3 regions of the Exiguobacterium sp. s128 genome follow, and region 1 is predicted to be linked to each of the others. Evidence: riboswitches for the same ligand, from Rfam matches in the RefSeq annotation. Region 1 holds a riboswitch; each other region holds the start of a gene.
The links. A riboswitch is a leader RNA that binds a small molecule or an ion and turns the genes downstream of it on or off. The one in region 1 is predicted to bind lysine.
Positions count from the first base shown of each region.

Region 2: linked by a shared signal. The riboswitch ahead of KNQ13_RS03455 (amino acid permease) and the one ahead of KNQ13_RS06870 (aspartate kinase) in region 1 are both predicted to bind lysine.
Region 3: linked by a shared signal. The riboswitch ahead of KNQ13_RS09960 (Na+/H+ antiporter NhaC family protein) and the one ahead of KNQ13_RS06870 (aspartate kinase) in region 1 are both predicted to bind lysine.

Region 1 is NZ_JACSMT010000012.1:41,161-48,238, reverse strand. It holds gene dapA (4-hydroxy-tetrahydrodipicolinate synthase) at 1-241, opposite strand, end outside; gene KNQ13_RS06875 (aspartate-semialdehyde dehydrogenase) at 263-1,255, opposite strand; gene KNQ13_RS06870 (aspartate kinase) at 1,268-2,467, opposite strand; lysine riboswitch at 2,581-2,758, opposite strand; gene argH (argininosuccinate lyase) at 2,825-4,198, opposite strand; gene KNQ13_RS06860 (argininosuccinate synthase) at 4,195-5,400, opposite strand; gene KNQ13_RS06855 (GNAT family N-acetyltransferase) at 5,519-5,947, opposite strand; gene KNQ13_RS06850 (alanyl-tRNA editing protein) at 5,944-7,078, opposite strand, start outside.
Region 2 is NZ_JACSMT010000005.1:43,233-50,310, forward strand. It holds gene msrA (peptide-methionine (S)-S-oxide reductase MsrA) at 1-224, opposite strand, end outside; gene KNQ13_RS03450 (hypothetical protein) at 294-476, opposite strand; gene KNQ13_RS03455 (amino acid permease) at 603-2,087, opposite strand; lysine riboswitch at 2,218-2,402, opposite strand; gene KNQ13_RS03460 (MarR family winged helix-turn-helix transcriptional regulator) at 2,578-3,027, shown strand; gene KNQ13_RS03465 (GGDEF domain-containing protein) at 3,220-4,311, shown strand; gene KNQ13_RS03470 (TetR-like C-terminal domain-containing protein) at 4,349-4,594, opposite strand; partial or broken gene KNQ13_RS03475 (MFS transporter) at 4,522-5,070, shown strand; gene KNQ13_RS03480 (hypothetical protein) at 5,191-5,727, shown strand; gene KNQ13_RS03485 (nitroreductase family protein) at 5,817-6,374, shown strand; gene KNQ13_RS03490 (CDP-glycerol--glycerophosphate glycerophosphotransferase) at 6,575-7,078, opposite strand, start outside.
Region 3 is NZ_JACSMT010000023.1:19,380-26,457, reverse strand. It holds gene KNQ13_RS09985 (ABC transporter permease subunit) at 1-197, opposite strand, end outside; gene KNQ13_RS09980 (ABC transporter ATP-binding protein) at 194-1,075, opposite strand; gene KNQ13_RS09975 (methyltransferase) at 1,116-1,748, opposite strand; gene KNQ13_RS09970 (heme oxygenase) at 1,834-2,172, shown strand; gene KNQ13_RS09965 (uracil-DNA glycosylase family protein) at 2,326-3,066, shown strand; lysine riboswitch at 3,136-3,311, shown strand; gene KNQ13_RS09960 (Na+/H+ antiporter NhaC family protein) at 3,417-5,000, shown strand; gene htpG (molecular chaperone HtpG) at 5,098-6,963, opposite strand; gene KNQ13_RS09950 (hypothetical protein) at 7,046-7,078, opposite strand, start outside.

The DNA.
Region 1 (7,078 bases):
TGTTCGTCCCTGTTCCGGCAATGACCGGGACACGTCCAGCTGTCACACGGACAGCCGTCGTCAGCAACGTCTCAAATTCTGTGTTCGTCAGCGTCGATCCTTCTCCTGTCGTCCCACCGACGACAAGTGCTTGAATGTTTGCTGCGAGTTGCTGTTCGATCAGTTGTTCAAATACCGTTAAGTCCAGTTCACCCGTTGATGTGAACGGTGTGGCGAGTGCTGTTCCTGCTCCTCTAAACATATCAGGTTCCTCCTCGGTTTTTTAAGAATGGATTGAACTTTCGAGCGCTTGGCGCGCCACTTGGACAGCGTTCGATGCAGCACCTTTCCGGATGTTATCGGCAACACACCAAATATGGAACGTATTCGGGAAACTTTGATCCTGACGAATCCGTCCGACATAGACATCATCTGTTCCACTCGCGTCAAGCGGCATCGGGTATTGATTTTGACTGACATCGTCGACAAGGACGACACCTGGTGCGTCAATCAATGCAGCGCGAATCGCTTCAACTGTCGTCTCCTGCTCGAACGTCACGTTGATCGCAACCGAGTGGGCATTCGTGACCGGTACGCGGACACATGTCGCACTGACCGGCAACTCCGGCAACTGAAAGATTTTTCGTGTTTCATCGATCATTTTTTGTTCTTCTTTTGTATAACCGTCCGGTAAAAACACATCGATATGCGGCAAGATATTATCAAAAATCGGATGCGGATAATTGACCGGTTCTTCACCACGACTTCCCCGTGCTAAATCTTCGATCCCTTTTTGTCCCGAACCGGACACGGCTTGATACGTCGTATAGTTGACGCGTTTCAGTCCAAATTGTTGTAACGGCGCCAGGGCGACGACGGATTGAATGGTCGAACAGTTCGGATTTGCAATCAGCCGGTTTTTCGGTCCGATCGCTTCGGGGTTCACTTCCGGAACGACAAGCGGGATACCGGCTTGCATCCGGAAAGCACTTGAATTATCAACGACGAGTGTCCCTGCGTTCGCAAGTAACGGTGCATACTGTTCACTGATTGTTCCCCCCGCTGCGAACAAGGCAACATCGATTCCGTCATCTGTAATCTGCTCCGACAAGGCTTGAATCATGATGTCTTGTCCTTTAAATTGAACCGTTTTGCCTGCGGAACGCGCGGACGCATAGGCTGAAATCTGACGAACTGGAAAATCGAGTTCGGCCAAGACTTGTAACATTTTTTGTCCGACAGCGCCCGTTGCGCCAATGACTGCTACATGATACATCTCATTTCCTCCTTACAATTCAAATGCGTTTGCAATCGCTGCGACCGTTCGTTCGATATCGGCTTGAGCAATCGTATACGAAATACTGATTTCTGATGTCGTAACTTGATAAAACGTGATATTTTCTGCCCGGAATGTCGCAAATAATTTTGAGGCGACCCCGGTTGCGTCACGCATCCCGATTCCGACAACGGATAATTTAGCGTGTTGGTTATGCCGATCAACCTTTACCGTTGGAAAACGTTCCATGATGTCCTGCAACGCTTCTTCCAAAAACTCTTCTTCGTCTAACGGACAAGAGAAGGAGAGGAAGATGTCACTGTCAAACGTCGTCTGACTGATCATATCGATGTTGACGTGACGACCCGATAACAATTCAAAGATATCCGCGACCGCTGAGTTCGTCTGCGGTACATGTTTAATCGATACTGTCATGACGTTTTTCGTCACACTGACACTCGTGACCGCTTTTTGTTCCATCGTTTCCGTTACCTCCATGATCCAAGTCCCTCTTTCCGATTCAAGTGTTTTCCCAACAAAGATATGCACACCATATTTTTTACCAAGCTCGACACTACGCATCTCCATGACTTTTGATCCGAGCGCACTCATTTCCATCATCTCATCATATGAAATATGTGGAATCGGTTGGGCCGCGGCATGAATCCGTGGATCTGCCGTATATACTCCATCGACGTCCGTATAGATTTCACAGCGTTTATCGAGAACGGCTGCCAGTGCGACGGCAGTCGTATCGGATCCGCCACGTCCGAGTGTCGTGACATCCCCCAGTTCATTGACTCCTTGGAAACCAGCAACGATGATGACATCGTAGGTCTCCAGTTTTTTCCGAAGCAATCCACCATCAATCTGTTTGATTTTACTTTTCGTATGGAGCCCCATCGTACTGATGCCGGCTTGAGCACCTGTCTGCGACAGTGCTTTTGTCCCGAGTGAGTTCAAGGCAATACTAAGGAGCGAGATTGTCTGTTCCTCACCAATCGCAAGCAGACGATCGAGTTCACGGCGTTCCGGCCGATCCGTGATTGCCTGGGCCTGCGCAATCAAGGAGTCTGTCATTTTCCCCATTGCTGATACGACGACGACTAATTTTTCACCTTGATCCGTCCGATTCTTCAAATAATTCGCAATAGACTGAATCTGTTCGACAGTCGCAACCGAACTACCACCAAATTTAAGTACAGTTGTCACAATCCTATCTCCTTTTGTCCCGAAACAGAAAAAAACGACGGGCCGGTAGGAGCGTTCCTACGGCCCGTCGTTATCACGATCGGACAAACGATGACAGTGTCATACGTTCTTTTACGTAAGATAGCGCTCCGAAACGTGGGTTTCGGCAGTACAACGGATCTTAACCGTTGTACCAGCAATCAGGAAAAAGCATTTTCCTGTTCACTTCGGCGGATTTCCCCTTTCACATCACTTGGCATGCTTGCCTTTGTCAGTGTTGCTACTGATGTCATCCGCGCCTCTATCTGTCGGTTGTTAGTTACAGTTATAGCAAACATTTTTTGTTAAATCCAGTGATTTGCCAAACTTTTTTGATTTTTATCCTTCTTCCAGCTTCTGCTTCGCCGATGTCAATTGTTCTCGGACAGCATCAAAACCAGTCCCACCATAGCTTCCCCGTCGTGCGACGGCTTGAACCGGATCAAGTAACGGATAGACGTCTTCCCCGATTACCGGATGGAACGTCTGATACGTCACAAGCGTCAAATCTTTTAAGAAACAATTTGATTGGACGCAATGCAGGACGGCTTTCCCGACGATTTCGTGTGCTTCACGGAAGGGTATGCCTTTTGTGACCAAATAATCTGCCAGTTCCGTTGCATTCGAGAAGTCTTGCATCGTCGCCTTCTTGAGCGCTTCTGTCTTAAACGTAGCGGATTCAAGCATCCCGGTAAAAATCTGAACCGATTGTAACACCGTATCAGCCGTATCAAAGACGCCTTCCTTATCTTCTTGCATATCTTTATTGTAAGCGAGTGGTAATGCTTTCATCGTCGTCAAGAACCCCATCAAGTTTCCATATACCCGTCCTGTCTTCCCACGAATCAATTCCGCGAAGTCCGGATTCTTTTTCTGTGGCATCATGCTTGAACCGGTCGAGAACGCATCAGATAACTCGATGAAAGAAAACTCTTGCGACGCCCAGATGATGATTTCTTCACAGAACCGCGACAGGTGCATCATGACTGTCGAGGCGATTCCGAGATATTCGATGACAAAATCACGATCCGAGACGGCGTCTAAACTATTCGGATAGACGTGCTCAAAACCAAGCAACTCGGCTGATTTGAACCGATCGATCGGGAACGTCGTCCCGGCAAGTGCACCGGCACCGAGTGGCGACATCCGAATCCGCTTCAAGTTATCCGTTAATCGATCGGCATCCCGTTCAAACATCCAAAAATAGGCAAGTAAATGATGGGCCAGCGAAATCGGTTGGGCCCGTTGGAGATGCGTATAACCGGGCATGATTGTTTCGATGTGCTGATCTGCCTGTCCCGTGATGACAGATTGTAAGTTACGGATACTCGTCAACAGTTCGAGCACATGTTGCTCCATCCAAAGATGGAGATCGGTCGCGACTTGGTCGTTTCGACTGCGTGCTGTATGCAACTTCCCGGCGACGGGACCAATCTGCTCCGTCAACAACCGTTCGAGATTCATATGGATGTCTTCATCTGCAAGCGAATAGACATGCTGATCAATCGTCTGTCGTAATCGTTGCAGACCGGCTTCGATTTGTTTCCATTCCGTCTCCTCGAGAATTCCTTGTTCGTATAACATCTGTGCATGGGCCAAGCTGCCTTGTAAATCGACAGCCGCCAATTTTTGATCAAATGAAATCGATGCGCCGAATGCCTCCGCCTGAGCGGAAGCACTTTCCGTAAACCGTCCGCCCCATAGTTTCGTCATTTTTTCACGCCTTCCTGACGATGGACACTTGCATGTGTCGCAATCGCTAGACCATGCAATTTAATGAATCCTTTTGCCGCTTCGTGATCAAATGCATCTTCTTTTGTGTAAGTCGCGAGTTTCTCGTCATACAGCGAAACAGTTGACTGACGTCCTGTAACGGTCGCGTTCCCTTTGTACAGTTTGACGCGGACTTCGCCCGTCACATCTTGTTGTGTCGCTGTCAAGAAGGCTTTCAGTCCTTTTGTTAACGGTGCGTGGAACAATCCGTTATAAATCGTCTCTGCATATTGTTTGCTTAAAATCGGTTTGAAGTGAGCAACATCCTTAGTCAGCGTGATTGTCTCTAAAGCAGCATGTGCTTTAAGTAAAACCGTTGCACCCGGGCACTCATACACTTCACGTGACTTGATCCCGACAAGACGGTTCTCGACATGGTCAATCCGTCCGACGCCATGTGCCCCGGCGATGATGTTGAGTTCTGTGATCAGTTTTGCGAGTGGATAGGCTGTTCCATTGATTGAAGTCGGTACACCCGCTTCAAAACCGATGACGATTTCTTCTGCTTGATCCGGTGCTTCTTCCGGTGCCACCGTCAACGCATACGCATCTTGCGGAGGTTCTGTCCACGGGTTTTCAAGGACGCCACACTCGTTACTCCGTCCCCAAAGATTCATATCAATTGAATACGGGCTGTCGAGGTTAATCGGGATCGGGACATCATTTTCCTTAGCATAGGCAATCTCTTCTTCCCGTGACCATTTCCACTCCCGGACTGGCGCGATGACTTCGAGTGACGGATCGAGGGCCGCGACCGAGACTTCAAACCGGACTTGGTCATTTCCTTTTCCGGTACAGCCGTGAGCGACTGCCGTTGCGCCGTGCGCATGGGCCACTTCGACCAGTTTTTCAGCGATCAACGGACGGGATAGTGCCGAAATCAAAGGATAAGCTCCTTCATAATGTGCTCCATATTGAAGGGCTGGCAAAACAAACTCGTTCGCAAACTCCTCTTTGACATCAAGAACGATCGATTCGACGGCTCCGACGAGCAATGCTTTTTCTTTGATGACCGTCAAATCTTTTCCTTCACCGACATCCATGCATAACGCGACGACATCATAGTCCTTGCTCAACCATTTGATGGCGACCGAAGTATCAAGTCCACCTGAATACGCTAAAATCAATTTTTGTTTCGTCATTCCCAATTCCTCCTTGAAGTCGACTGTATCTATCTGTATAAAAATTCACTATGAATTATATATATACATAGATATCAAAAAAAAGAAACCCTTTTTCAGGATTTCTCATCAAATTCCATCAAATTTTCTTCTCCATCGTCCGATGCGGAATCCCGGCATCATCAAATTCATCCGAGACGATGGCATAACCAAGTCCTTGATAAAAGGGAATCGCCTGGACTTGCGCACCAAGCGTCAAAATCGTCCGTCCTTCACGGCGTGCAATCCGTTCCATCGCCCGCATCAGTTCACCGCCATACCCTTTTCCGCGTGTCGCAGCAAGCGTGGCGACACGTTCCACCTTCATCCGTTGCTCGTCATACGGGCGGGTTCTGCCCGTCGCCACCGGACGATTCATCTCATCGAGAACGAGGAGATGGATTGCCGTTTCGTCATGTGTATCATATTCAAGATTGCGCGGGACGCCTTGTTCCTCGACGAAAACACGTTCCCGGATCATGCGTACAGCTTGCTTATGCTCTGTTGTTTTTACTTGTATGACGGTCATGTATGTAATTCCTCCTCTAATGCTTCTACAAAGGCCAGTGCATCTTCATGCGTTACGAACAAAACTTGCGCGTTCGTTTCGCTTCCGCCACCGCGGCCATTAAACTGTTTGACGTGTGTTTTCGTAAACTGTCCGAGATGCACACGTCCCGTGCTGTACATCAAGAGTTTCTTAGCGACCTCGTTCCAGACAAGTACAGTACGCCCTGCTTCTACCAATGCTTTACCGATTTTTTCTGAAAAACGGATATCTTCCTGCTCATGGTGAAGCACTAGAATCTGCTCCGGTCCGTTCAAGAGCTGTTTCAGAACGGTTTGGACATGCGCGTCCTCTGCTTGACCGACTTGTCGATTCAACCGGATTTGATCTTGTTTCAGTTCGTCGACGACGTCACGGACCTGATCTTTTTTAGCCGATAAGAAACGTGCAGTTTCCGACAAGACACGTCGTTCTGTCGTGAGTAATCGAAACGCCCGGTCCTTTGCGACATACGTCAATCGGATATTCCCCCGAATCTTTTCTTGACCCGTAAATAAAATCAACTCCAGTTCTGATGTTGATTCAAGGTGTGTTCCGCCACATGCACTATAATCGAGTTCACCGATTTGGACAACTCGAATTTGACCAGTCACTTGAGGCATTTTTCGTAATGGTAATGCCAAAGCCTCCGCCTCTTCGTATTCTGTAGCCGTGATGACATGTCCGGCCACGATGACCTGACGTAACCGTTCCTCAAGCCGGTTCTGTAATTTCTCGTCCCACTGGTCCGTCGCAAGATCGAGTGTCGATTCTTCTGATCCTGTTCGAAAACTGACGGTTTTAATCTGAAACTCATCTTGTAAAATCGCCGAAATGACATGTTGGGCTGTATGTTGCGCCGCATGATCCGTCCGGACTGCATCATCGACTTCACCGTGAACAGTTTTTCCAAGAAGCGGACTGTTCAGCAGATGCCAAACGATGCCTTCTATTAGTTGGACATCCAGCACCTCGATTCCATTCAGCGTCCCGCGATCAGCTGGCTGTCCTCCACTTTCCGGGTAAAAATAGCTTTTTTCCAACGCGACCCAATACCCCTGTTGTTCTTTCATATCCGCTACAACGGTTTCGAATGTCCGAACCGTCGGATAA
Region 2 (7,078 bases), on a different contig from region 1:
CGCCAAAAAATTTCGAGTAATTCCTCATACGTGATGATGGACGGATCATATGTGACTTCTACGGCTTCTAAGTGTCCTGTCGTTTCTGAACAGACCTCTTTATACGTCGGGTTTTCTGTATGACCACCTGTATAACCGGAAATGACTTGTTCGACACCATCATATTTATGAAATGGCTTGACCATGCACCAAAAACAGCCACCTGCGAATATTGCTTTTGCCATCTAGCTTCCCCTCCTCTGTATATGCCTATTTTAACGCGTTCCGTGCCACGTCCCTACTATCTTGCTCAGTCAATCTTCCGGATTTGCTTTTAAGCGCCGCATGACAAAATAAATCGCGGCGAACACTAAGATCAATCCGCCGAGCGAATACCAGATATTGTTCATCCGGTAGAGCATCTGATAAATCGCTAACGTCACAAGCAAAATCGCAATCGGAATGAATGCCCGTTTAAAGTGATACCAATAATTCACTGTAGTCGCCTCCGTTTTCTTTTATCTTAATCGATTTTTTACTGCTTGATTGTGTTTTTCAACATTTTTCTAGCAACGACACGACAAAAAAGCCGATCCCGTTCACACATGGGATCGACTTTTAACTTACGGACGTGGATGCTTCGGGAATTCCATTTCTGCATAGGGAACGACCGATGTCCGGTTTTTAAATTTATGACCTAACCAAAAAGCAAGGAACAGCGGAATACCGATATATGTCGCGGCAATTCCGACCCAGTCAATTTGATCCGCGAGGAAGGCGGCATAGTTTTGACCGACGATGACGAGGAAACACAGTCCAAAGGCGAACAATGGTCCAAATGGGAATGCCGGCGCGACGTAAGGCAAGTCACTTAACGAATGACCTTGCGCGACGAACCCTTTCCGGAAACGGTAATGACTGATTGCGATACCGAGCCATGCGATGAATCCGGTCATCCCGGAAGCATTGAGCAACCAGAGATACACTTGACCACCAAACATCGACGTCAGGAAACAGAGTGCCCCGATGGCACCGGTTGCGAGCAAAGCATTACGTGGGACACCGTTTTTTGAAACTTTAGCAAACATCTTCGGTGCATCACCTTGACGAGCGAGCGTATACAACATCCGTGTCGACGCGTACATCCCCGAGTTCCCGGCTGATAAGACAGACGTCAAGATGACGGCGTTCATTAACGCTGCCGAGAAGGCAAGCCCGGCTTTTTCAAAGACGAGTGTAAACGGACTGACCGCTACATCGGTGATATCGTTTGACACCAAGTTCGGACTTGTGTACGGGATCAACATCCCGATGACGAAAATCGCGAACACATAAAAGAGAAGAATCCGCCAAAAGACTTGTTTCACAGCTTTCGGCACGTTTTTTTCCGGATCTTCCGACTCCCCTGCCGCAATTCCGACAAGTTCGGTTCCTTGGAAACTGAAACCGGCGACTAGGATGATACCGATGACGGCCGGAATACCGCCGACGAACGGTGCGTCGCCTAATGCAAAGTTTTTGAATCCGACCGGTGCTTCCGATGTGAAGACACCGAAAATCATTGCGACACCGACAATCAAGAAAATGATGACGGTAACGACTTTGATCATCGCAAACCAATATTCTGCTTCTCCGAAACCTTTAACGGAGAAGAAATTTAAACCAATCATCAACAATAAGAAGATGGCACTGAAGTAAAAACCCGGTACGTCCGGGAACCAATAGGTCATGACGATTTGTGCCGCAACAAGTTCGACGGCAATCGTGACTGCCCAGTTGTACCAGTAGTTCCAACCTAACGCAAAACCAAACGATGGATCGACGAATTTCGCACCGTACGTCGAAAATGAGCCGGCGACTGGCATGTACGCTGCCATCTCACCCAGACTCGTCATCAGGAAGTAAACCATCAGTCCGACGACTGTATAAGATAACAAGGCACCACCAGGTCCGGCAGCAGCAACTGAGGCACCTGAGGCAATGAATAACCCGGTTCCGATGGCCCCACCAATCGCAATCATCGACATATGACGGGCCTGAAGTCCACGTTTTAACCCTTCTTCGGTTGAATCGAGTTTTCTTTGAGGTTGTAGATTTAAATTGTTCATGTCATTCGCTTCTCTCTTTTTTAATTTTTGAGAGGACACTTTTTGAATCGAATATACAAAAAGCGCCCTCACCTTCCAGAAGGAAGATGAGAACGCAACATAATAAACGGATGCGCCTCATTCTACCGTCGTGAAAGATAGCTCCCCACAAATCACATCTGACTTGTGACAGTATTAGACCTGTTTGATCTAATCCCAATCGATCATCTTCAAAGCGATGATTGATTTCGGCAATTCTTCCTTTTCAGTCACCTCATCTGCCGCTTGACGACATCCGTGATTGTACTCTTAAGAATTGCAACCTCCATCCCACTGGTTGAGTGAGAACTAATTAAGTTAGTTATAAATTTCATTATTACTTCGTCATGTTACACAAATCGTCTTTAAATTGTCAATTCCTTTTTTGAATTTAGTGCTGTTCATGGTAAAATCCCGATATTTTTAGTACACTAAACTATAGAAGTTAACCGAAAGAAAGGATGTTGCATGAATGCCACAAGAACGTGATCAACTGACCTATCGATTAGAGGAACAAATGCGTGTGATTCTCCGGACACTACGTCGGGAACTAAACCGCCTCTTCGAAGGGACTGCGACCCGAAGTGAATTTTTCATCTTACGCAGTTTATCTGAAAATGGTCCTCAACGTCCGACCTTACTCGCAGAACAGTTTGAGCTTGCAACAAGCCAGGTAACAGCTTTGACTGATCGTCTCTACAAAGCAGGATTCGTCACGCGGACGCGTTCGACTGACGACCGGAGATCGATTGTCCTTGCATTGACAGACGAAGGCGAAGCCGCTTTTCGGGAACTTGAAATCGTCCGCCGTAAGTATCTGCAGGAACGCTTCGGTACATTGACGGAAGAAGAACTAAATGTGATGGTCCATGTGTTTGATAAGATCCTCTTGACGATGGACGAAGAGGCTGTTTCTTCATAAAAAATAGCCATTCAAAAAAATATACTTTTTTCTTAGGACAAAGTTCACTTGACTGTGTACTTTGTCTTTTTTGTCGACTTTCCTTGTTTCACTTAACATTTTTCCATTTCTTGCCGTTAGTAAAATGAGTATACTAGAAATATATTACTTAGAAATGTGTGTATAAGGAGCTGGGAGGATTTGTTGTCCATCATGAATAATTTCATCATCAATTTTTGTCTACTGTTTACAACGATCACTCTTTTGTTTCTACCGTTTCGGAATCGACCACGGGTTACCCCGAACACGAATCTGAACATCCGGCTCGTCTTAGGTGCGATTGCTGGACTGATTGCCGTGCTCTTGATGTTCAACAGTATCCAAATCGATGTGGCACGTGTCGATTTACGAATCGTTCCTGTCGTCATCGCCACGATGTTCGGCGGATTGCCGAGTGCACTTGTGACAGGATTGATGATCGTCGTTACACGCTTTGCGTTGACGCCCGTCGAACAAATCGATGCCGCGATTCTTTCATCCATCGTCATCGGATTGTTTATCATGACGATTGCCATCGTCAGACGATACGCCCGAATGACACTCTGGCATTTTGAATTGATGGTTGGTATCGGAATCGTCTATTCTTTACCCGCGATCTATCTCTTAACAAATAGTTGGTCGACCTTCATCAAAATATCACTCGCTTATATTTTCTTTAACTTGATTGCCGGTTTAGTGACCTATCATCTATTGGCGGAGCTACGACGACACTTTGAAAATATTCAGTATCAGCAAAAGCTGGCCATGACCGATGCTTTGACCGGACTTGCCAACCGTCGCCGGCTCGATGACTCCCTGTCTCTTGTCGGTTCAGCGGAAGATGGCTATTCTCTTATCCTGATTGATATTGATTTCTTTAAGCATGTCAACGATACATATGGTCATGACGCCGGGGATGACGTCTTACGCCAACTCGGGACGACCCTCGCGTCACTAGCTCGTCCGGACGACTTGGTTGGACGGTACGGCGGCGAAGAATTTTTAATCATCTTACCCAGTAAACCTGCCCTCGACGCCAAAAAAATCGCCGATCTGGCTCGGACGACCGTCGCTCGAAATCTTTTCCCGACGACAATGGTTCCCGATCTGCAAATCACGATTTCACTAGGAATTGCTCACTCGAGTGGTTCCCATACTTCCCTCGAAGCCTTACAACAAGCCGATAAGGCGTTGTATCATTCAAAAGATACAGGTCGCAATCGAAGTACTGTTTACACTAAACAACTGGAACTCGAACAAGCATAAGCAAACCGCCCTTACCTTCGTGGTAATCGGGCGGTTTTTAAATACCATCCTCTTCTTGATTCGGAAAACCGATACTTTCGACCGTGCCGAAGACGATCATCCGACTCAGTTGATCCGCCATATACGAAGCAGAATACGGCCGGTCATTTCGGAGCCACGATATCAATAAACCAAGTTGTCCACCAATGACATAATTCAACAATAAGTCCCGGTCGACTGTTTGACCGATTCGGAATTCGACCGCTCGCGATTTTTGGACTGACGCTGATGACGTATGGGACATGGGAGTTGACCCCACTCGATATGGAAACGTCTTATACTTCCATCATGGGTATCTATATGCTTCGTTCGTTCGGAATGGCCTTCATCATGATGCCAATCATGACGGCAGGTATGAATGCCTTGACGATGAAGATGATTCCCCACGGAAATGCGACGCAAAATACGTTGCGTCAAGTCGCTGGTTCGATCGGAACGGCCATTCTCGTGACGGTCATGACACGTCAAACGACAGCACACCTTGCGGATGACGCCAATCAGTTCACGACACTTGATCCGACACTTTCGCAACACTTAGGCGATCTTGGTCAACACTTAGGCAGTTCACAAGCCGCTTCGCTCAGTTGGATTTCCCAATTGACGAAACAAGCGACGATCAACGGAATCACGGATGCCTTTTGGGTCGCGACCGTCTTATCGGCGCTTGCCTTGCTTCTATCCTTTTTCCTGCATGGCAAAAAAGAACCCAATCTGGATTAAGACCTTTTAAACCCGTTGACGGCACATCGTCGACGGGTTTTTAATCGTTCGTCTTTGCACTTCCTTCATAAAATCGCTACACTAGGTTCATTGAGTTTCATATCCAAAAGGAGATGCTTTATGGTTGCCTTTCTGCAGTTTTATGCGTTTATCTTTGCTTGTTGTTTTGCGTGGCAAGTCGGACGCCCTTCATCCTGGTCTCAAAAGGTCACACGTGCCTTTTTAATCAGTATCAACAGTCTGTTCATCTTTTTCCGAGCCTCCGTGTCCATCTTTCTGTTGATTGGACCGTTACTGCTCGTTTCTTACGTTTTATTTCCGAACTTATTATACTTTGCAGGACCTTTGTCCATCATCATCAGCATACTTGTGATTGGTTTGCTCGATCGTCTCGTCAGCTTCGTCATCTTACCGATTGTCCGTTCATTCTTCCTGAAGAAAAGCCGGATGATGCCGCAGATACTTGAAGCCGCACTTTATACCTTCTCGATGGGTGTGCTCCTTTATGTGAATTTGACGGTCGTACCCGGCGTACAGATTAACGTGATGATGGCGGTTTTCTTCGGCTTTACCCTTTATTTTGCACACTACTTGTTTGCCTTGTTCCGAATTCGCCAACTCAAGAAAAAAATAGCTTCTTCACCCGAAAAACGCTGAATCGATTCAGCGTTTTTTTAATTAACCATTGACAATGATAATCGTTATCAATTATATTCTAAGAGTACTTACGTCAGGAGATGATCAACATGAACGCCCGACAACTGATTTTAGAACGACGGTCAGTCCGTGCCTATACAGATCAATCGATTCCAAACGAGATGATTGAAGAAATTCTCGAAGCCGCTATTTATGCACCGACTCATAAATTGCGTGAACCTTGGCGATTTGTCCTTGCCAATGCAGATGGACAAGTCCGGTATGTCGACCAATTGATGACGTTGCTTGCTAAACGGGGGCAACTCGATCAAAAAACAGACGAACAACGTCAAGCGATGCGTCAAAAATTTGCTGATGTTCCTGTATACTTGACTGTTTTGTATGAAGTAAAAGGAACAGAAGATCAGCAGATGGAAGATTTACTTGCGACCGCTGCCATGATTCAAAACGTTCAACTCCTAGCGACTGAACTTGGTTTAGGGTGTTGTTGGAAAAGCGGAAAACATTGGTTCACGGATGAATATGCCGAAATGATCGGTGCTTCAGAAAATGAACGTGTTGCAGGAGTCATTCAATTCGGATGGCCTGCCTTGATTCCCCCGCTCAAAAAACGAACGGCTGCACGTGACAAGTTAACGCACTTCTAAACCGGTGCGCATTCTGCGGGCTACCCCTGCTCGCGCCAATCAAGCCCCATTAAATCATCTAAAGCGTCCCTCTTTCCATTCCCTCCCCAAACGGAATCGTAAAAGATGGACGCTTTTTTTGTTTCCTTTGAATCAAAAACAGGTTCATTCCCCGGATGAAGGAATGAACCTGTTTGATCACGCATAGATGTTTTTTTGAATTAGACGGTTTTCATCTTCTCTTGATGCGCAGGCGCCTCCGGGAGTGCTCCCGTCAAGACATGGTCGACGATGCGTTTCGTCGCTTGTCCATCCTGATACGTAAAGAAACGTGCGGCAAAACGTTCAATTTGCTCCGGTTCAAACTGATTCGCTTTGATCCACGTAATGACGTCATGGAATGACGACACGATGGGTCCCGGCACAAACGATTCGTACGGGAAGTAAAAATCACGTTCTTCCTTATACGAATTCAAATCGTTGACCAAAAAGATGATGGGTTTTTTGAGCAAGGCAAATTCGAAGATGACGGAAGAATAATCCGTCACCAAAATATCCGAAATTTGCATTAAATCATTGATGTCAGGATAATCCGTCATGTCAATGATTTGATCGGAAAATTCTGCCGGAACGACCGGACGATTCAAGACAAACGGATGCATCCGTAACAGAAGAATATGATCCGGTCCAAGCTGTTCGCGAAATTGCTGAAAATCAAGCTCCTG
Region 3 (7,078 bases), on a different contig from region 1:
AACCCGGTCACCTTGTCATACTGAAAGGCTTTTAAGACTTCCGGTGGCAACGCTTGAAGTTTCGCTTCGAGCAGACCACTCTTCATCATCGATGGATACAGTGCCGCAAGCATCAATAAATACAGACTCGTTCCAATGGCATACGCTGTAATCGGTTTTCCGTTATGCTTCAATAACGACCAAATGATGGTCATCATGGTGATTCCTCCTCACTATAATAATGTAAGAAGACGTGTTCCAAGTCATCCGCGGAAGAGTGAATCGTCCGCACATCATACTCCGTCAAGAAACGGATGACTTGATTTAAGGTCAATTGCTTCGTCGTCACAAAAGACACCTGATTCTGCATCCGTTCACTTCCGATTTGTCTGGCGAATTGTTCCGCATGTGCCCCTAACCCAAATTCAATCGTGTATTGTTTTCGACTCGACCGGACAAGCTCGTGAATATCGGCTTCGATGATGAGTCGTCCTTCTTTGATAAGGGCAGCCCGGTCACACGATTTTTCCATCTCCGGAAAATGGTGTGAACTCATTAAAATCGCTTTCCCCTGTTGTCGTTCTTCATCAATCAAGGCTAAGAAACGTTCCTGCATCAACGGATCAAGTCCACTCGTCGGTTCATCGAGCAGATAGACCGGTGCATCTTTCATGAAGCAGCCGACTAATGCCAGTTTCTGTTTCATCCCTTTCGACATCTTTCGAATTTTCGTTTTCGTCTCAAACGGAAAACGTTCCAACAATTCCAATTGACGTTCCGGTTTACTGTGATGTAATTTCTGCATCAAGTGTAGAATTTGCTCGCCTGTAAAATCACCAGGTAAATTGATTTCTCCTGGTAAGTAACCGACGATTCGTTTTACATCTTCTGTTTGGTTCCAGCAATCATAACCACCGATCGTCGCGTGACCGGAGTCCGCTCGAATCAAACCCATCAGTTGCCGGATCGCCGTTGACTTCCCCGCTCCGTTCGGTCCGATGAAACCAAATACCATCCCCGGTTCCACCGAAAAACTGACATCAAACAAACCTCGTTTCGGTGCAAATTCCTTCGTCACATGTTCCAAATGAATCATCCGAATCGCCTCACTTTTTTGGGAGATCACCGTTAGTACCTTATACCCGTTTTGGCACTTCTTGGGACAGACCGGTCCGATAAATGACAAATCGTTCGTCGTGATTTTTTTCAAACAATTCCTTTAAACGAACTTCTTCAATTTGTTCAAATACCGTTTGATGCTCTAAATAATACCGGTACTCATCTGCCGGATAATAAAGGATAAGATCGACCGGACGTGGATGCCGCTCGACAGACATCAGAATCTGGTCGACGACCTTCATAAATATTTGAATCGAAAATGGATTAAAAAAATAGCATGTCGTGACGTCATCCGGAATCGAATACGCTTCCGCATACGTATGTTCAAAACGAATGCTCCCCCGCCGCTTTTTCATCTTTTTCGTGTACGCCATCTGATTCGCAAGCGCATCCTCGTAAAACTGACCATTCATCTCAATTCCGATGACGGAACAATCAAACCGATCATGCAAGTAAAAATTCAACCGTCCTTTTCCGCACCCAAAATCAATCACCGTATCGGTCTGGTCAAACGGATAGACGGCACATAATTCCTCGAGTGCCGCGTAAGGAGTCGGCTCGTAACGGTTGTAGTGGCTGAAGGCGTTATAGAGATGTTGGACTTCGATCGTCTTGATGTGTAGACGTGCTTCATAATCTTGTTCATTCATAATGATGGATTCCTTCTTTCAAGCATTGTTGTTTCCATCGTACTATACTTAAAAGGTACACAATTCGATAAAAGGGGATGTTTTTATGATCGTCGTGACGAACCGGATCAAAGTCAAAAAAGGAATGGCTGCTGCACTCGCACCACGCTTTACTCGCCCAAGTGGTCTTGACTCGATGAAGGGATTTGTTCGTGTCGAAGTTTTACTGACTCAAGGTCTCGAAGAACACGATGAAATGAACGTCAACATGTACTGGGAAGACATGAAGGATTTTGAAGCATGGCGGAACAGTGATGATTTTAAAGAGTCCCATAAACGTCCTGCTCCGTCAGACGGCAAACAAGAAGAATCTCCGATGCTTGGAAGTGAAATCATCACCTACGAAGTCGCTTCCGTCAAAGAACGGACTTCTGCTTCTTCTTGATCCCACCTACTGAAAACCTTGCGTCCATTCTGGATTCAGGGTTTTTCTGTCTTCACTCCAAAAGACCCTCCACTATATTGATATGGGTGTAAATTGTATGTAATACCATTATTTGTTATCATAAGTCCAACACAGAAAGAGAGAGGACTTATCATGCTGAATTCATTGTCTATTTTCGAACAGGCCATTCGGACTTTACCGATTGACCGCCCTCTGACACGTCAGGATTTATGCGTGGACAGTTTTTTATTACAACAGGATCAGGGTTTATCCGTCTATTATTCACCGATCGGCGAATACATCAATCATTCTGCGAAAATCGTCTTCATTGGAATCACACCCGGATTTGAACAGATGCGAATTGCTTACGAAGAAGCCGCTGACGCCTTTCATCATGGTGCGACAATCGAGGAAACGTCGAAAATCGTCAAATACAGTGCCAGTTTTGCTGGTCCGATGCGTCGTAATTTGACAATGATGTTGGATGAGCTCGAATTAAATCGTCTACTAAAGATTCCTTCCACAGCAACCTTATTTCATACAGATCAGGAACTGTTGCACACGACTTCGATTCTGAGACATCCTGTTTTTTACCGGGATAAAAATTATACGGGACATCAACCGAAAATCGACCGGACCCCCCTTCTGCAACATTACGCGTATGAACATTTTGCCGCTGAGCTGAATCAGTTACCCCATCCGGTCATCCTCGTTCCGTTTGGACGTGTTGTCGAGTCTACGGTCCGGACATTACTGCATCAAGGGCGCATCAAAAAACATACCGTATTATTTGGTTTCCCTCACCCTTCCGGTGCAAACGGACACCGAAAGCGACAGTTTGAAGAAAATAAAGATTATTTACTGAAGCAGTTGACGTCCTACTTCAATATTTAACAAACAGACTTGAAACTATTTTCTGAAATATGATAAAGTTTTCTTATGAAAAGAATATGACTATTCTATCGATGAGGTAGAGGCGCGGTCTCAAAAAGTATTTGGTCTGAGGATGACAACAAAGACGATCAAAGAAAGGTGATGCCGCCGAAGTATCGTCATGTGTCAGACTTGACGATGCTGGTCGAATTGGGAAATACCCGTTCGATTGCCATACGTATGTTGTATGGAGCGCTCCAATTCGGCTAAGAAAGACGCATCCAGCAAGGGTGTCGGCTTTGTTGCCGGTGCCCTTGCTTTTTTGTATGCAATGGGTCTCATCTTCTAAAAAAAGAGGAGGAACCACAACCATGGTCAACTATTCAGATTCCATCGTCGCGCTTGCGCCGGCGGTCATCGCCATCGTCTTGGCGATCGTCACACGAAAGGTCGTCATCTCACTCGGTGTCGGGATTTTAATCGGTGCGTTACTGCTTCATCGTTTTAATCCAATCGACACGGTCGTTTATCTCGGCAAAAACATCTTCAGTCTGTTTTGGGCAGATGGTGCATTAAATGAATGGAACGTCTTATTACTCGTTTTCTTACTTTTACTGGGTGTCTTATCGACATTGATTCAAACATCCGGTGGTGCTCGTGCCTTCGGCGAATGGGCAACGACCCACGTCAAGACGGCACGTGGTGCACGTCTCGCCGCTTTTGGTTTAGGGATCTTAATCTTTATTGATGATTACTTCAACAGTCTTGCTGTCGGAAACGTCAGTCGCCCGTTGACGGACCGTCGTGGTGTCTCGCGTGCCAAACTGGCTTATATCATCGATTCCACTGCTGCACCGGTCTGTGTCATCAGTCCATTATCGAGTTGGGGTGCGTTCATCATCTCGATCATCGCCGGGATCTTAACGACACATTCGATCACTGATTATTCGGCGTTTAGTGCCTTCATGATGATCGTGCCGTTAAACTTCTATGCCATCTTTGCTTTATTACTGACACTTTACATCGCCTATACCGGGATTGCTGTTGGACCGATGCGGACGCACGAGTTACGTGCACTTCAAGGTGAATTGTTTGATACAAACAAAGGAACACCGATGGGCATGGCAGAAGAAGTCAAGGAACACGATGGTGGAAAAGTCCGTGACTTAGTTGTTCCGATTGTCGTGTTAGTCATCGCAACCGTCACTGCTCTTCTGTGGACAGGTGCTCAAGCCTTAGCTGCTGACGATCGTCCCTTCACATTGATCGGTGCGTTCGAAGCGACCGATGTCACACGTTCGCTCGTTGCTGGTGTCGTCATCAGTTTAGTGGTTGCCTTCTTGATGTTGATCGGCCGGAAGATTCCGGCACGTGAGTATCGCATCAGCATCTGGGCTGGAATGAGATCCATGTGGCCAGCCGTCGTCATCCTGTTGTTCGCCTGGACCATCATTGCCGTCATCGGTGACATGAAGACCGGCGACTATCTCGCAAGTTTCGTCAGCAAATCAATTCCTGCTTCCTATCTGCCGTTCCTGTTGTTCTTGATCGCGAGTATCATGGCATTCTCAACCGGAACGAGTTGGGGAACATTCGGTATCATGTTACCGATCGGTGCTGACCTCATCATGGCGGTTGAGCCGAGTCTGTTGCTACCAACGCTTGCAGCTGTCCTTGCCGGATCAGTCTTCGGTGACCACTGTTCGCCGATTTCCGATACGACGATTCTCAGCTCGACCGGTGCCGGATCCCACCACATCGATCACGTCACGACACAATTGCCGTATGCGTTGATTGGTGCAGCAACGTCGGCTGTCGGGTACCTTATGCTCGGTGTCACCGGTTCGTCTGTCTTCGGATTCATCGGTGCGCTTGTCGCCTTCATGATTTTCCTCGTCATGTTGAACGTGCTGTCACGACGCGGTGAAGTCCCGTCGCAACTTCGTTCTGAATAAACCAAGCCTGTTAAACTGTTTCCATTCAAAAGCCGGACCCGATTAAAAAATCGGATCCGGCTTTTTTACATGAATTTTGGTTATTGCTGGAACCGGATCAAACCATCAACGCACAGACTTCGTTCGCAAACGCGACCGGATCTTCAATTGGTAATCCTTCCATCAATAACGCTTGTTGGTACATCAATTTCGTATACCGTTCGAATTTCGGACGATCTGCTGCATACGCTGCTTCGATTGCTTTGAAGACGTCATGTGACGTATTCAGTTCGAGGATCTTCACCGCTGCGACATCTTGATTGTTCGGCATCGCCTTAAGGATTTTCTCCATTTCAATCGATACGGCACCATCTGTCGCGAAGCAAACCGGATGTGATTTCAAGCGCGACGATGCTTTGACTTCTTTGACTTGTCCCGCCAGTACGTCCTGCATCGCTGTAAACATCTCGACTTGTGTCTCTGTCGTTTCTGCCTGGTCCGTTTGCTCGATGCCAAGATCACTGCTCGTCACGGACTTAAATTCTTTTCCGTCGTAGTTGAGAAGCATCTGAATCGCAAACTCATCAATCTCTTCCGTAAAATAGAGGATATCGAATCCTTTGTCCTTGACGAGCTCTGATTGTGGCAGCTTATCCAACCGATCCGTGCTTTCTCCTGACGCATAATAAATATACTTCTGCTCTTCCGGCATCGCTGCGACGTATTCTGCGAGCGTCACTAATTTTTTCTCTTTTGCCGAATGGAACAAGACGAGTTCTTTTACGCTGTCCTTGTGCATTCCGTAATCGTTATAGATGCCAAACTTCAGTTGACGGCCAAAGGCTTGGTAAAACGTCTCGTATTTCTCCCGGTCGTCACGAAGTAATGCCTCGAGTTGTGTTTTGATTTTGCTTTGGATGTTCTTCGCAATTAATTTTAACTGACGGTCGTGCTGCAACATTTCGCGCGAGATGTTGAGCGACAAGTCTTCTGAATCGACCATTCCTTTGACGAAACTGAAATGATCCGGCAACAGATCACTGCATTTTTCCATGATCAAGACACCGTTCGCATACAGTTCGAGTCCCTTTTCGAACTCTTTCGAATAGTAATCAAACGACGGTTGCTCGGGAATGAACAAAATTGATTGATACCGGACGGCGCCATCCGCACTAATATGGATATGTTTGACTGGTGTATCGAATCCATACCGTTTTTCTTGATAGAAGTTGACATAGTCTTCATCCGTCAGTTCCCGTTTGTTTTTTCGCCAGATCGGGATCATGCTGTTGACTGTCTTCATGACCGTCACGTCTTCTGTTTCGTCCGATCCTTCGACCGGGCGCTGTTCCGTTTCTTCCATCTCGATCGGATAGCGGATGAAATCCGAGTACTTTTTGATGATACTCCGAAGACGGTACGGCTCTAAGTATTCATCGTAGTTCTCTTCTTCTTCGTTTGCTTTGATATGAAGTGTGATGTCCGTTCCGACTGTTTCTTTGTCGACCTCTTCGATCGTGTACCCGTCTATTCCGTGCGACTCCCACTTATAGGCGACGTCACTGCCAAACGGTTTCGTCACGACGGTCACGGTATCAGCGACCATGAAGGCGGAATAAAAACCGACTCCGAACTGCCCGATGATGTCATGGCCGTCTTTTGATTCGTTTTCCGCTTTAAAGGCAAGCGAACCACTTTTCGCAATCGTTCCGAGGTTTTCTTCCAGCTCTTCTTTTGTCATCCCGATTCCTGTGTCACGTAAAATCAGTTGACGTGTTTCTTTGTTCGGCTCAATCGTAATCTTGTAGGCTTCTTTGTCAAACGTCATCGTCTCGTCCGTCAACGCCTTATAATAAATCTTGTCCATTGCATCACTGGCGTTCGAAATCAACTCACGTAAAAAGATTTCCTTATGTGTGTAGATGGAATGAATCATCATTTCGAGCAATCGTTTAGATTCTGCTTTGAATTGTTTCGTTTCCATGTTCGATACCCCCTGTTGTTTTTAGCACTCAAGTCATTAGAGTGCTAATTCACTTCCATTATTACGGATATGAAAAAGGCTGTCAATCCTTCACCTCATAGAATTGATTCAATTT